Regions from separate parts of the Enterococcus sp. XAF26B05_ASV22 genome, predicted to be linked through region 3. Evidence: riboswitches for the same ligand, from Rfam matches in the RefSeq annotation. Region 3 holds a riboswitch; each other region holds the start of a gene.
The links. Region 3 has a riboswitch for magnesium ahead of AC1PU0_RS03990 (LCP family protein). Riboswitches for the same ligand answer to the same signal wherever they lie in the genome.

Region 1 (3,679 bases), 490 kb from region 3:
GTACGCGAGTTAGCTAAAAAAGGCAAAGAACAAAAACAAACTAGGCAGAGATATGGACAAAATAATCGACCGATTCGTCAAGAAACATTACCAGATTGGGTAGATAATCCGGTTGAAGAGCAGAAACTATCTAAAGAAGAACAAGCACGACTAGACAAAGAAATTCAAGATTTCTTGAGTAAAGGAGGCGGCAATTAATGGAAGATGTAGGGAAAGAAATGTCAAAAATCATTCAAAACAGAGATATGAGTGAACGATATAATGAATTGGTTGAAGTTGTCCTTAAAGATACTGATGTACAGCAGTTCATCAAAGAAAATCGTGAACGATTGACGGACGATGATATTCGAAAAAGCTATTCGAAACTTTATGAGTTTGTTCAAGAAAAACGTAAATATCAATTAAATGACCCAACGATGATTGCTCCTGGATATGAGCCTCAACTAACCTTGAATTTCCATTACATCGATGTGACTTATGTACCTACAGAAGCGTTGATCGCGAAGCAAAAAGAAGATGAAATTCGCAAACGCGTCCGAGCAATGGATATGCCTAAAGATGTCCGAGAAGCTAGTTTGAATAGATTTGATACGGCATCTCAAGGTCGTGCTCAAGCAATGGCCGAAACTATGAAATTTTTAAACGAGTATACAACAAATCCAAAAGAATTCCATAAAGGCTTGTATCTTCAAGGTACCTTCGGTGTAGGGAAATCGTTCTTATTAGGTGCAATTGCGAATAGTTTAGCTGAGCGTGGTTTTGTAACAACCATTGTCCATTTTCCGACCTTTACAGTTGAAATGAAACAGGCAATTGGTAAAGATATGGTTGGACCTAAGTTGGATGCTGTCAAGAAATCACCTGTTTTGATGATTGATGATCTAGGGGCAGAATCAATGACTTCTTGGATTCGAGATGATGTATTAAGCGTTATTTTACAATATCGTATGCAAGAACAATTGGTAACGTTCTTTTCATCGAACCTTGATTTAAAAGAGCTAGAGAAACATTTATCCGTGACCCAGCGTGGAGAACAAGAACCATTAAAAGCTCGTCGTATCATGGAACGAATCCGTTACTTGGCTCAAGAAATTACAATGTCTGGTAATGATCGAAGAAATGGATAGAGCTGACTTTTACGACTGCTGTATAGGTTGAGTATAGGTGACTGAAGTGTGTGATACTTCAGTTGCTTTTTTAATTTTTCTTAATACTAAATGGTTGTAATGGACTATGCAAGAGTCTAGCGTTTATAATAAAGTATCAACAATGGAGGCGTGTCTATGAAAAAAATTACTATAACATTTGTAACGGTTATTGCATTGATTTCTTTAGCCGCATGCACACAAAATAAAACCGACTCGTCAAAAGGAAGTGAAAAAACGTCAATGAGTAGTGAGAAAGACCAAATGATCGATGAAATCTCAACTATGAAAGATCAAGAAAAATCTCAATCCATTTTTACAGCTATTTTAGTTGAAGATGCTAAAAAAAATGATACAGTGGATCAATCGACTCGTTTGGTTCTAAAAGAAGTCGAAGCAGTTGAAGATCCAGAAAAAATGATTGGTATGATGAAAAATGATGGTGTTATTTTGAATGTCACAACGGAACAATTAGCAGATGGACTCACAGAAAGTAGTTTTAAGACTGGTGATAAAATCCAATTTACATTAGTCGGTTTACCAGCAATGACTATGTCGATTCCACCACAAGTTGTTGGGAATTCAGTAATAAAAGTTGAAAAAATTTAATCATTTTGAAGTCGATAATGTTTGAGGTTGGGACAGAAGTGTTTAACACCGAGAATTTCGGCTTATTTCCGAAGGAGTTGCTTCTGCGCCCACCGTTTATTCGGTTACTAAGAGCCTGAAACATAACGTTTTTAGTTATGTCCCAGGCTCGTCATTTTTGTTTTTTATAGAGTAAATAATTATTTTTTCAAAAAAAGCATTGACATTTGTTTTATAACGATGGTATAGTTTCACCTGTAAGATAACTAAATAGATTTGTTAGGTGAGGCTCCTATACAAACACAGGCTACTGCCCAAAAACATCGAGAGATGCCAATGGGTAGAACAGGGATTGTCGATTACAAGGCTTTTCATAAGGTAGCTAAAAGCTCTGCTTTTTACGTTGTATAGTGCCAAAACTCAACGACTAGATCATACAGGCTTTTTTTTGTGCGCTTATTTATGACCTTCCGCTGAGTTTTGGCGGAAGGTTTTTTGCTGTGAATCACTACGATTGGCCAAAGGACAGAGTAGATGATGAACAGTACTTGGCGAACGAAGAGAGAGAAGTAACCGAAATACTGAATCACGGCATATCAATCCCCCATCTCTGGTCCTAAAAACCAAAGTATAAAAAGGAAAGACAGAGTAGATGATGAACAGTACTTGGCGAACGAAGAGAGAGAAGTAACCGAAATACTGAATCACGGCATATCAATCCCCCATCTCTGGTCCTAAAAACCAAAGTATAAAAAGGAAAGACAGAGTAGATGATGAACAGTGCTTGGCGAACGAAGAGAGAGAAGTAACCGAAATACTGAATCACGGCATATCGATCCCCCATCTCTTGACCTAAAAGCCAAAGTATAAAAAGGAAAGACAGAGTAGATGATGAACAGTACTTGGCGAACGAAGAGAGAGAAGTAACCGAAATACTGAATCACATCATGTCATTTCGAGCATACCAAACACTAACAACAAATCTAAGAAAGGAGCAAGCTTATGAATTTTTAATCAACATTATGGCCAGCATTTTTGCAGGAATGATTATTGGGGCAGAACGGCAATGGCGAAAAAAACTAGCTGGAATGAGAACAATGACCTTGGTAACATTTGGTGCATGTCAATTCGTTTCTTTATCCACTTTGATTCAGGATGATAGCAGTCCTACAAGAATAGCCGCTCAAGTAGTCAGTGGTATCGGATTCCTTGCTGGAGGCGTAATTTTGCGAGAAGGCTTTAGCGTAACAGGTATCAATACTGCCGCGACCTTATGGTGTTCAGCTGCTGTTGGAAGTTTGATCGGAGCGGGGTTTGTGATCGAAGGAATAAGTTGCGCAGTTGCTTTGATGCTCGTTAATATTTTGCTGAGGAATCTATCGTTTAAAATGGACAACTTGGCTGTCCAAAAAGAAGACGAACAAGTAGAGTCGATTCACTATCTTTCAGTTATTGCTAGTAATACAAGTGAAGTCATGCTTAGAACTGAAATTATTCAGTTACTCGATAAATATTGTTTAACCTTTACTAAATTCTCTTGTACCGATTTAGCAGGACAAAAAGTAAGACTATTCCTAGAAATCGAAGCGACAAGAAATGGCGTATTAGCAGTCAATACGATTATTTCAGAATTGTCTCAACTATCAGAAATCATAGAAATCAATCAAATGAGCAATTAAAAGAATGGAGGAATCAAAATGGTAAAACAGTGAAGGTCAACGTAATTAATTGGAATAGTGAAGAATATTGGAGAGGTATTTTTTTAAGAAATAAGCTACTTAAAACAAGTGCTGGAAAGGAATGGATCAAAGAATTGCCTATTCATGAAAAATACGACCTCCATATGGCTGCGATGATTGACGGGGAAGTTGTAGGGACGTTACTTCTTTCAAAAAGAAGCCGCACGATGGCTCAGATCAAGCAAGTTGCGATTGATGAGTTGTACC
Region 2 (3,679 bases), 440 kb from region 3:
TTGATTTTAGGTATGTTCTTTTTCCTGATTGTTTTACTTTTGGAAAAAAACTTCCAATTGAGTAACGAGAAAAACTACAAAAAATTCTATATGATTTATAATATGGGGCTCGGTATCACTTTATTGATGATGATCGTTCGCGGTAGTTTACAAGTATTGGATTATCCAGAATCTGCAGCAATAGCTGGAATAGCTGGATTAGGACATATTATAATCACCGTCGGATTAGCTTATTTCTTCCAAGTTTTATTTCAAGCAGTCAAAGAGTAAGCTGATACGATATACAACTCTTTAAAAAATTTATGTTTTCACTGTATGGTCATTCGTTTAACCGTATAGAACATATTAAAAAGTACGCCCTTAAAGATAGAACAAAAAAATCTACCTTTAGGGGCGTACTCTATTTTTTTTGCTTTGGAAACAATAAGGTCTTAAAAGATCCATCCAATGTTGTAACTAACAATTGACTAATGGACACTTGATGCTACACACATATTATTCTAAATTTAATTGTTTCTTCAATGCCAATGTAACTTTTTCTTTTTCTGTTTCAGGAATAATTTGATAAGAAATACCTTCCTCACCCGTATAACCATCACCAGTAAAGTCTTCGCCTTGCATTTGATAGCTTTCAATGTTCTCTAGTGCCTTTTGATAATTTTTCATCAACAGCATCATTTGATCTAATGTCATATCTGTCTGGCCATTTTCACCAATAACATCTAACAACTCTTGATAACGAAATACACTTTTCATCGACAGTAATTCTTTAGTCAACTGAATCGTCACTTCTCGCTGTCTTTTTTGTCTACCGTAATCCCCTAGCGGATCTTCATAACGCATCCTTGCGTACTGTAAGGTTTCCCAACCACCTAGATGCTGTTCCCCTTTAGGATAATGGATTCCTTCGGCGTCAAAGGCAAAATCATTATTAACAGTGACGCCTCCGACAGCATCACTTAATGCAGCTAATCCATCCATATTGATCACAAAATAATGATTGATTGGGATGTCTAAATAATGCTCGATCGTATCAATCATCATTTCCTCACCGCCAAAAGAATGCGCATGATTGATTTTATCGTATGCCCCTTCTTTTCCAATAATTTCTACGTAGGCATCTCTAGGTATGCTTGTAATCGTTGTTTTCTTTAATTGATCATTAACTGTCACGACCATGATCGTATTTGCTCGAAAATCTGTTTGACGCTTTGAGTCATTTGCAATGCCTAGAAGTAAAAAACTTACGGGTTCACTATTGTTCAGTTCTACTGGCTTGGTGTTTCGATTCAGTGGTTGATATATTTTATCCGCTGTTTTTTGCACATTCTTGAACACAGTCGCGCCATATGCAGATGCACCTGCAACAGCCAATAACACAAGTGTTAAAGCGCCTAATATCGTTTTTTGCACAAAACGTTTTTTATCATCTGACGTTGAAAATGTCCTGTTAAGGAACATTCTTTGAAGGCAAACGTACGAAAGATTTACCCATGAAAAACTTAAAAGAAATCCACCAATAACATCACTCGGATAATGAACTCTCAAATAAATTCGACTTATTCCAATCGAAACAACATAGAGGATCAACATCGTTTTTAAAAGCTTGTCTTTTCTTTTCTGTGTCACTAACAAAATTGAGCATACCAAGCACATAGCTAAAAGTGAATGACCACTTGGAAAACTGTATGACGAACGCTCAGCTAACTGCGACACATCAGGTCTTGCCCTTGCAACAATATGCTTTAAGATAAACCCCAAAGCACTAACAACCAAAACGTTACTACTCAGCCAAAATGCCAATAATGGTTGTTTTTGCCGCCAAAGTAAAAATGAACTAATTAAGCTTACACTAAAAATTGGTACAATGGTTGCCGTCTTAGCAAACAGATTCACACTGCTCGTAATCATCTCGTTTGGTTTCCAATTGAATTGATAAATCGCTGAATCAATCTGATGAAACCACGAGACATTCTGAACAACTAAAAAGGTCAGCACCACAAATAATATGGTACTTAAAATTGCGGGGGTAAACTTTTTTTCTTTATACGTATTCATATTTAAAATCCCTTCATTTCGTAAATTAAATAACATCACTTACACATTGTCAGTATTCTTAAAAAAACACAAGTAGGCCCAATAACATTGCACGATCAGTCAATACATTCATTATTCGCCAAAAGAAAAAAGCCAAACATTTTTTTCCTAAGACGTTTGACTTTCAATCAATCTCATCGTCTGAGTTTTAGCACTATACAACGTAAAGAAACATTCTTAGCTATTTTATGAAAAGCCTTAATTCGACCATTCCTGTTTTACACATTGGCGTCTTTCGACGTTTCTGCGCAATAGCCTATGTTTGTATAGGAGCCTCACCTAACAAGGTTATTTATCTATTTATTTTTTTAAGAATACCGTTGACAAAGTTTTTTTTCAAGTTATTTTAAGGGACTTTATTTTTTCTTAATCAATATTAAGGAAGTTTTTTTAGAAAAAAGAAAAGACTGAGACATCACTCTATGAGTCATATCTCAGTCTCAAAGAATCTGAATAAACGGTAGGAGCAGAAACAACTCCCTCTTCTTTCAACTATTGTTTATTGATCTAGCTCTTCAAATTGAGAATTATAAAGCGATGCATAGTAGCCACCAGCAGCTAGCAACTCTTCATGTGTTCCTTGTTCTTTGATATCTCCGTCTTGCATATAAAGGATTTTATCTGCATCTTTAATTGTTGACAAACGGTGAGCGATAACGAACGATGTGCGGCCAGCCATCAAGTTATTCATGGCGCCTTGGATCAAGCCTTCTGTCCTTGTATCAACAGAAGATGTTGCTTCGTCAAGAATCAAAATCGGTTTGTCCGCTAAAATAGCGCGAGCAATGGTTAATAATTGTTTTTGACCTTGAGAAATATTAGAAGAGTCTTCATTTAATTCCATATTGTAACCACCTGGTAAGGTTTGGATAAAATGATGAACATGGGCAGCTTTTGCCGCTTCATAAACTTCTTCATCTGTTGCATCTAACCGACCATAACGTAGATTTTCCATGATAGTTCCTTTAAATAGCCATGTATCTTGTAAAACCATTCCGATATTTTTGCGTAAATCTGCACGGTTAAAGTCTTTGATATTGTATCCATCGATTTTAATCGCACCAGATGTTACATCGTAAAATCGCATCAATAGTTTGACCATTGTTGTTTTACCTGCACCAGTCGGCCCAACGATTGCCACTGTTTGACCAGGATCAACGTGTGAACTGAAATCATTGATGATGATTTTGTCTGGAGTGTAGCCAAAACGAACATGTTCAAAGTCGACCATTCCTTTGGCTTTGTCAAGTTTAACTGGGTTTGGTACTGTTTGTGCTTCTTCATCTTCTTCTAAGAATTCAAAGACACGTTCAGCTGATGCTGCCATTGATTGAAGTAAGTTTGAAACTTGCGCCAATTGAGCAATAGGTTGTGTCAAATTACGCACGTATTGGATAAAGGCTTGGATATCTCCAACTGTGATTGTACCGTTATAGGCTAAAATCCCACCAAAAATCGCTACAGCAACATAGCCTAGGTTTCCTACAAAATTCATAATAGGTTGCATTAAACCAGAAAGAAATTGTGACTTCCAAGCTGATTTGAATAAAACGTCATTTTGCGTTTTGAATTCTTCAAGAGA
Region 3 (3,679 bases):
GAAAGATATGATGGTGTGATTGCAGGAGGACTGCGTTTTACCAAAAATTCAGTTGAAAGTGAAACTAAAAGTAAAGAGGTGGCAGTTCAACAGCGATTCCATTATGTATTGGGTGTAGTCTTAAAAGAGACAGATACTTCGGTTTTGCCTGATTATGAAATAGATACAGTAGATGTTGCCAGATCCAAACAAGGGAAGAAAATAGCCGTGATCCATTCGATTCGTAATGTAAATGCAGCGATTTCAAAGAAAATGGCTCTAAAATTTATTGTTCGAAAAAAAGGGGATGAGACAGCGCTAATCAAGTATGAAAAAGAGGCGCTAGAAATGGCGCCGAATTCCATGATGGATTTTCCAGTACCTATCAAAAGACAGTTGCGGCCTGGGACATATATCAGTCAAACACAAATCAATCAAGATGGGAAAAAATGGGCATTTGAGAATGAATTTCAGATTACAAGAGGACAAGCGAAGAGAATCAAAGAAGAAAATGAAGAAACGAAAATTGTGAGCAAGGTTCCGATTTGGTTGATTTTAGTGATTATTCTGTTGGTTTTATTGGTAGTGATTCAGACGTATAGTTTGTGGCGAAGGAAAAAATGAGTGAACTAGATAGAATCCCTATTTTCTGCAAGGATAATGAGTAAGGATTTTTATTTGAACTTCTATATTGATTTCCATCTATCCTCGATAGAATGAGTTACTATAACGCTTAAAATCAATTAGTTACTTTATTGTTCCTTTGTTTTTGCTATAATAAGTAAAAAAAGATAGAGATGCAAGAAAGGATCTATAAAAAATGAAAAAAGCGATAATTAGTAAAACAGTGAATTTATTAGATGGAGGTTGTAATGCTTGCGGAATTATTGAAGATGAAAATTATACTCTGACGATAGACGAGCAAGCAATTTCTTTAGAAGCATTGACGGTCAATTCTTTAGTATCAGCGATTGCACTAAAAAATGGATTCAAACGGGAATATCAGATGGATGTAATCGATGATTATACGTTATATAAAAAAGAAGAGTATCAAGTTACGCTTAAAGAAGAATATGATTTTTTGACATATTCAACTGATTCTGTAAAAATTGAAACAAAAGATCAAATCATCGTTGAAACAAAATTAGTGGAGAAAGTGAATGATATTTTAGGAACCATTTTTAATGTAGAAGAATTAGAATTTTGTTTTAAAATGACCTAAATGTATCAATTTAGCAATTTATTAAAATATCAAGTATATAAAAATGCCTGTTGCAATTTTGAGCTACAGGCATTTTTTCGCTATTCTATTTGAAAAAAATCTGACATGCTTATTTTTTCAAATCGTTCTTGTGAGTCGGCTGGCGTTTCATCATGATCATAAACGAGCAGTTTGAAGTCTTCTGTTTTTGGAATTCGTTCAAAGGTTTCGTTATCAGTCAAAAGAATGAGTTGCTGGCAAAGCCATTCAAGAACTGTCTCAATATCTTGTTCATCTTCTACCCAATCATCAAATAAATGAAGAGAGGCAAATCGCTGATTTTCATCCCAATCACCGGAATTGTACTTCATTTCTTCCAATTGTGTTTTAGTGTAGCCTTTAGTTGCGTAATAACTGGTTGTTTCTTGCCAAAGGTTCACTGTATTAAAGCATAAGTTGATTTCACCTTCCTCATAAATATTGCAGTCCAAAGCAAATGCATAAAATCGTTCATCGGAATGATCTAGTAAAAAATTGTCAATGCTGTCTGTTAAAAAGTTAAAAAAATACTCTTGCTGTTTTTCTAAAAAATGGTCCATTTATAGCCTCCAAAAGTTGGGTCTTTTAAACATTGAAACAGATAAAAGAAAGAATGTCTATCTAAAGTTGTTTTTTTTAGTTGGATAGTCATTTTTTAAGAAAATATAAAGATTTTTAGTGAAACGATTTATTAGCCAGCGTGGATTTTACCGTGGGAACAAGCACAGAGTCGGTTTAGTTTAGGAACATAACTACACAAGTTGGATAACGTGTATCAAATTTAATTTGACTTTGTGATTCGATACGATTATAGTTTAAAATGAATTAAATACTTGTTAGGTGAGGCTCCTATATAAACACAGGCTACTGCTCAGAAATGTCGAAAGACAGGTATGGGTAGGACAAAATTCGTCGAATTAAGGCGTTTTTCAAAGTAGCTAAAAGCAATGCTTTTTACGTTATATAGTGCTAAAACTCAACGAAGAGAAGAGTAAGGTACGTTCTAAAGAAATGGCAAATGTCATAAATTTAAACGCCTATAATCTAATCCCTTCGCTGAGTGCTCTTGGTGAAGTTTTTTGTTTTTATCCAATGAATTAGCGGAGCTATAGAAAGGAATAACCAATGAAGAAATCTGTAAAAATAGTGATTATCACGGTATTATCTATTCTTCTTGTCGTTGTCAGTGTAGGATGTTATGCAGCCATTTCATTCCAAACAGCCAAGGAAGAAAGTGAATCAACATTGTCCAATAAGAACCAGAATTTCACTGGTGATGAACAAGCAAGTGATAAAGAGTTGACTGTAATGATCGTCGGAAATGATTCAAGAGATGACGATGAAGACCAAGGGCGTTCAGATACGCTTATGGTAGCGCACTATGATGGGAAAACGAAGCAGCCTAAATTGATTTCGATTATGAGAGACAGCTATGTAACTTTTCCAGATGGCGGACAAGATAAAATAAACGCCGCATATGCATATGGTGGTGCACAAATGACAAAAGACGTGCTGAAAACGAATTTTGATTTACCAATCAATTATTATGTAGTCATGGATTTTAAAGAATTTAGTGATATTATTGACGAGCTTTATCCAAAAGGGGTAACGATTGACGCTGAAAAAGATATTAATTTAGACGGTGTGGATATCTTTAAAGGGAAACAAACATTACATGGTAATAGTTTACTGCAGTATGCTCGTTTTAGAATGGATGAAGAAGGCGATTTCGGTCGGATCAGACGTCAACAACAGGTGATGGATGCTTTAGTAGAGCAATCTAAAGATTTGATTCCAATTTGGGAATTACCACAAGTAGCAGGGAAAATGGTCGGAAAAATCGATACAAATGTACCCACAAGTCTTCTAATCGATTTAGCAAAAGATTTTCTAACTGGAAAAGTGAAACCATTAAAATCACTATCTGTTCCCGTAGAAGGGTCATGGAACTTCAATGATTATACTGAATCTGGAAGCGTGATTGAATTAGATGAACAAACGAATGCTGAAGCGATTCAGAATTTTATGAAAGACAAAGAATAACATAATGGATCCGTTTGCTCTCCTTGATGTGGGTAAACGGATTTTTTTATAAAAACGGAAAGTAAATCAGTTTAATTCTATGCGATTAGACCAAGCGTATGCTATTCTTTAAGAAAGCGTTTTTTTTATTTAGAAGGAAGGGTTTACTATGAAAGTTGTGATCATTGGTGCATCTTTTGCTGGCGTGTCGGCTGCTTTGGCTATTAGAAAAAAACACCCCGTTGCAGAAATTCATTTAATCGAGAAACAGGAAACGATTGGTTATTTGCCGGGAGGAATCAACCGGTATTTTAATAAAACAAGCGAATCTATTCAAACTGCAGAGTTTATTTCAGAACAACAATTAATAGAAAAGGGTATTTCTTTGTTGTTAAATGCCAAAGTGGTCAGTATGGATTCGAAACAGTATATCGTTAA
Region 4 (3,679 bases), 1.2 Mb from region 3:
AGTAGAAGGATTTGAGGCCTTTTGCCGTCTTCTTGTCACGACATAGGCCAACATCAAAATATAGCCAAGTTTCATGAATTCTGATGGCTGAAACGAGAGTGGACCTAGTCGAATCCAACGTTTGGTGCCAGTTGCGGCGGCCATAACTGGGTCGTGAAATTTTATCAGCAAACTCATTAGTAACAGCGATAAACCATAAAGTGTAGGAGTAAATTTCCACAAATATTTAATTGGAATAAACATCGTGATAAACATTGCCACAATGCCTAAGATAGTCCATAGAAGTTGTTTTATCATCAAAGGAGTAATTGATTCAACAGACGGATCTGCATAAAATGCGCCATACTGGGCAATAAAGCCGACAACTATCAAAAGAAAAACAGGTAAAAGAAGCGCATAATTCACAGGTTCACTATTTGGATTTACGTTTTGTCTCATGCCAGTTCTCCTTTTTGCTTCCCTATTTCTCTCATTTCCGTCGCACGGGCATTCAATGCAATACCAAGTGTAATGCTCAATATCAGCAAACTAGATCCACCATAACTGATGAAAGGGAATGTCAATCCTGTCATAGGGATAAACCCTAACAAGCTCCCTACGTTTACGGATACTTGAAGTAAAAGTAACATCCCACAACCAATATAAAGATAGGAGTAATAAAGGATTTTTGATCTTATCGCAAGTAAAAATAAACGAGCAACCATAAAGAATACTAAAAATAAAATCACTAAAGAAACAATCAATCCCAGCTCTTCGATACAAATGGCAAAAATAAAATCTGTATCAGCAGCTGGCAGGAACCCCTTTTTTTGAATACTATTGCCTAAACCTAAGCCCCAAAAACCACCATTATGCATGGCATAATAAGCATTTGACGTTTGAAACCCTTTGCCAGTCGGATCAATGAAAGGATTTTGCATCACTTCGAAACGAGTTACTAAATACCCGAATTTTTCAGGCATCCAATTTGTTGGAATCGACAATAAAAGAACGGTTCCTAAACGTTTTATCGCAACGAAACCAATTAAAGCTATCGACATAAATAAAGGAGATAGTCCGCTGGATAAAAACAAGACTAAAACAAGGATAAAAATCATTGACGCTCCAGCAATATTTGGTTGTAAAGCTACAAAAAACATAAAGAACATAGCCACAAATAAAGAACGTTTATGATCTTTGAACCTAAAAGGAACGAGCGTGTCTGTTTTAGCCAAGTTTGCAGCTAAATAAAGAACGAGTACTAAAGGAACTAACTCAGATGGTTGAAACAAAAGTACGCCTAGATTGATCCAGCGCTTAGCACCACCAACACTTGTTCCAATAAAGGGCAAAGCAACAATAGATAAGAACGTCATCGCCAAAATAACATACATCATTTTAGGTTTACGAAGAACGGACAAGTTAATCCGATAAACAAAACTCATACACACGATACTAAAAAGAAAATACATCGTTTGTTTGATTGCTTTACTCGACGTTCCAAGGTCACTATCTAATAATTGATAGGAACTTGAACTATAGACCATTAAAATACCTATGATTGACAAAATAAAATAAGGGACCAAAACATAAAAATCTAAATAATGCATCTTAGAGAATCTCTTGGATTGTTTCATTTCGCTGCCCCATCATCCAAAAAGCTATGAATAGCTTCTTCATTTTGTTTCTCGTCTATTTCTAAGACACTTCCAGCATCAGTATAATCGTTAAATGCCCAGCTCCCTTTAACTGGTACAGATAAAGTTTCAAGCGTTTTGACATTGCCTGATAGAAAATCTTTTGCTAAATCTATAAGAAGATCAGTGGGGATATTCGTATCTAAGTAACCGACCGCTTCGCCCGCTATTTTCGGAAGTTGTAAGAAGGAGACAGCATCTTTAGATTGTTTTGCCAGTGCGTCCATAACTTGTTGTTGTCTTCTTACTCGACCAAAATCGCCCTCTTCATCCATTCGAAAACGAGCATACTGTAATAACGTGTTACCATCCATGAGTTGTTTGCCTTTTTTGATGTCGACATTGTCTAGGTTGATATCTTTTTCTGCATCGATTTCAATCCCTTTTGGATAAAGTTCATTGATTAATTGAACAAAATGAGTAAAATCTGCCGAAATATAATAATTGATTGGCAAACCAAATGAGTCATTGAGGACCTTTCGTGTTAATTCGGCTCCGCCGTACGCGTAAGCAGCATTGATTTTCTCTAATCCATGTCCAGGTATTGACACATAAGAATCTCTCATGATTGATATTAATTTTGGTTGTTTTGTTTCACTGTTGTAGTGGGCGACCATTAATGTATCAGCACGTCCGCCATCTTCATCATCTTCACGACCGTCATCACCAATTAACATAATCGTGATCTCTTTCAGATTTGTCTGTTGATCACCAGAGAAGTTAGTATTCTTGTTCTTATTCACTTGGGATTGAGCCATTTTTTTTCCATTATGAAAATTTATTGCGGTGTAACTCCCAATTCCTGTAAAAATCAAGAGAACAAAAAGAATTATACAAATTAACCATTTTATTCCAGTTTTCATAGTTTATTCCTCGCTAATCATTTTAATTGATCATCAAATAAAGTTTGGCATTAGGAATTGATTTAGATGGGGGACAAAAAGATCTTTATACTAAAATAATGAATCACAGTAAGTCAAAATTAAAAGAAGTATCTCTAAACCATTAAATCATAATGAAGAGATGTTTTCTCCTTCGATTTGTATATCCACCTCCTGGAAGTAAAATTCTGTCAACATTATCTATCAAAACAAAAAACCTTCGCTTAGAATAACTCAGCGAAGGTGGATTGATTTCAGCACAAAAAGAGCTTTTCATCATTCTCATCGTTGAGTTTTAGCACTATGAAACGTAAAAAGCAGAGCTTTTAGCTACTTTGTGAAAAGCCTTAATTCGACAATTCCTGTCCTACCCATTCCTGTCTTTCGACATTTTTGAGCAGTAGCCTGTGTTTCCATAGGAGCCTCACCTAACAAGTTATTCAGATCGCCCTAAATATAGTGAATATCTTCGTTAAAGTCAATAAAGTAAATATTAATTTTTTTATAATATGTCGATCTGAAACGGATAAACTTGTTATTTAAAGTAGAAAATTCCGTTTTCTAGAGGGGTATAGCGGTCGAGTTGAAAAGAGTGGAAAATGACTACGTACTATTTTCTTTACTCTTTCTTAAACATAGCCTCAAATAATTGCTATCTAATGATTTAGAAAGAATATCGGAAAGCATGAACCTTTATGTTTCGGCGTTGTCTTATTTTTGGGGATCAAATGATTAAACAAATAATAGGCAACATGCTATAATTGAAATTGATACAGGGTTTGTAACTGTACTATAAAATACGGTTTTCCTTAATGTAGATTCTTTATATTCTTTTTTGTATAAGGGAATTGGTTTAATGAAACATGATTTCAGAAAGGGTGTAACACGTAATGGGTAAAAGCAGAAATGGTGCCGAAGTGATTGTTGAGAGCTTGAAAAATCATCAAGTCGATTATGTCTTTGGAATTCCAGGAGCAAAGATTGATGGTCTGTTTAATGCGTTAGTCGATGATGGCCCAGAATTGATCGTAACGCGTCATGAACAAAATGCAGCCTTTATGGCAGCTGCCGTTGGTCGCTTGACTGGAAATCCAGGTGTAGTTGTTACAACGAGTGGTCCAG

Region 1: it holds a riboswitch for magnesium, as region 3 does, so the genes downstream of both, AC1PU0_RS06340 (MgtC/SapB family protein) here and AC1PU0_RS03990 (LCP family protein) in region 3, are expected to answer to the same signal.
Region 2: it holds a riboswitch for magnesium, as region 3 does, so the genes downstream of both, AC1PU0_RS06130 (phosphatase PAP2/LCP family protein) here and AC1PU0_RS03990 (LCP family protein) in region 3, are expected to answer to the same signal.
Region 4: it holds a riboswitch for magnesium, as region 3 does, so the genes downstream of both, AC1PU0_RS10095 (LCP family protein) here and AC1PU0_RS03990 (LCP family protein) in region 3, are expected to answer to the same signal.

What each region holds. Positions count from the first base shown of each region.
Region 1 is NZ_CM161538.1:1,280,250-1,283,928, forward strand. It holds gene AC1PU0_RS06325 (replication initiation and membrane attachment family protein) at 1-198, shown strand, start outside; gene dnaI (primosomal protein DnaI) at 198-1,127, shown strand; gene AC1PU0_RS06335 (hypothetical protein) at 1,284-1,754, shown strand; M-box (ykoK) riboswitch at 2,002-2,172, shown strand; gene AC1PU0_RS06340 (MgtC/SapB family protein) at 2,636-3,412, shown strand; gene AC1PU0_RS06345 (GNAT family N-acetyltransferase) at 3,442-3,679, shown strand, end outside.
Region 2 is NZ_CM161538.1:1,229,375-1,233,053, reverse strand. It holds gene AC1PU0_RS06135 (DUF2871 domain-containing protein) at 1-270, shown strand, start outside; gene AC1PU0_RS06130 (phosphatase PAP2/LCP family protein) at 496-2,058, opposite strand; M-box (ykoK) riboswitch at 2,224-2,391, opposite strand; gene AC1PU0_RS06125 (ABC transporter ATP-binding protein) at 2,597-3,679, opposite strand, start outside.
Region 3 is NZ_CM161538.1:794,129-797,807, forward strand. It holds gene AC1PU0_RS03975 (WxLIP family cell surface protein) at 1-603, shown strand, start outside; gene AC1PU0_RS03980 (DUF4809 family protein) at 800-1,201, shown strand; gene AC1PU0_RS03985 (DUF4303 domain-containing protein) at 1,282-1,779, opposite strand; M-box (ykoK) riboswitch at 2,045-2,213, shown strand; gene AC1PU0_RS03990 (LCP family protein) at 2,345-3,262, shown strand; gene AC1PU0_RS03995 (FAD-dependent oxidoreductase) at 3,411-3,679, shown strand, end outside.
Region 4 is NZ_CM161538.1:2,031,186-2,034,864, reverse strand. It holds gene AC1PU0_RS10105 (FtsW/RodA/SpoVE family cell cycle protein) at 1-438, opposite strand, end outside; gene AC1PU0_RS10100 (FtsW/RodA/SpoVE family cell cycle protein) at 435-1,616, opposite strand; gene AC1PU0_RS10095 (LCP family protein) at 1,613-2,539, opposite strand; M-box (ykoK) riboswitch at 2,831-3,000, opposite strand; gene alsS (acetolactate synthase AlsS) at 3,448-3,679, shown strand, end outside.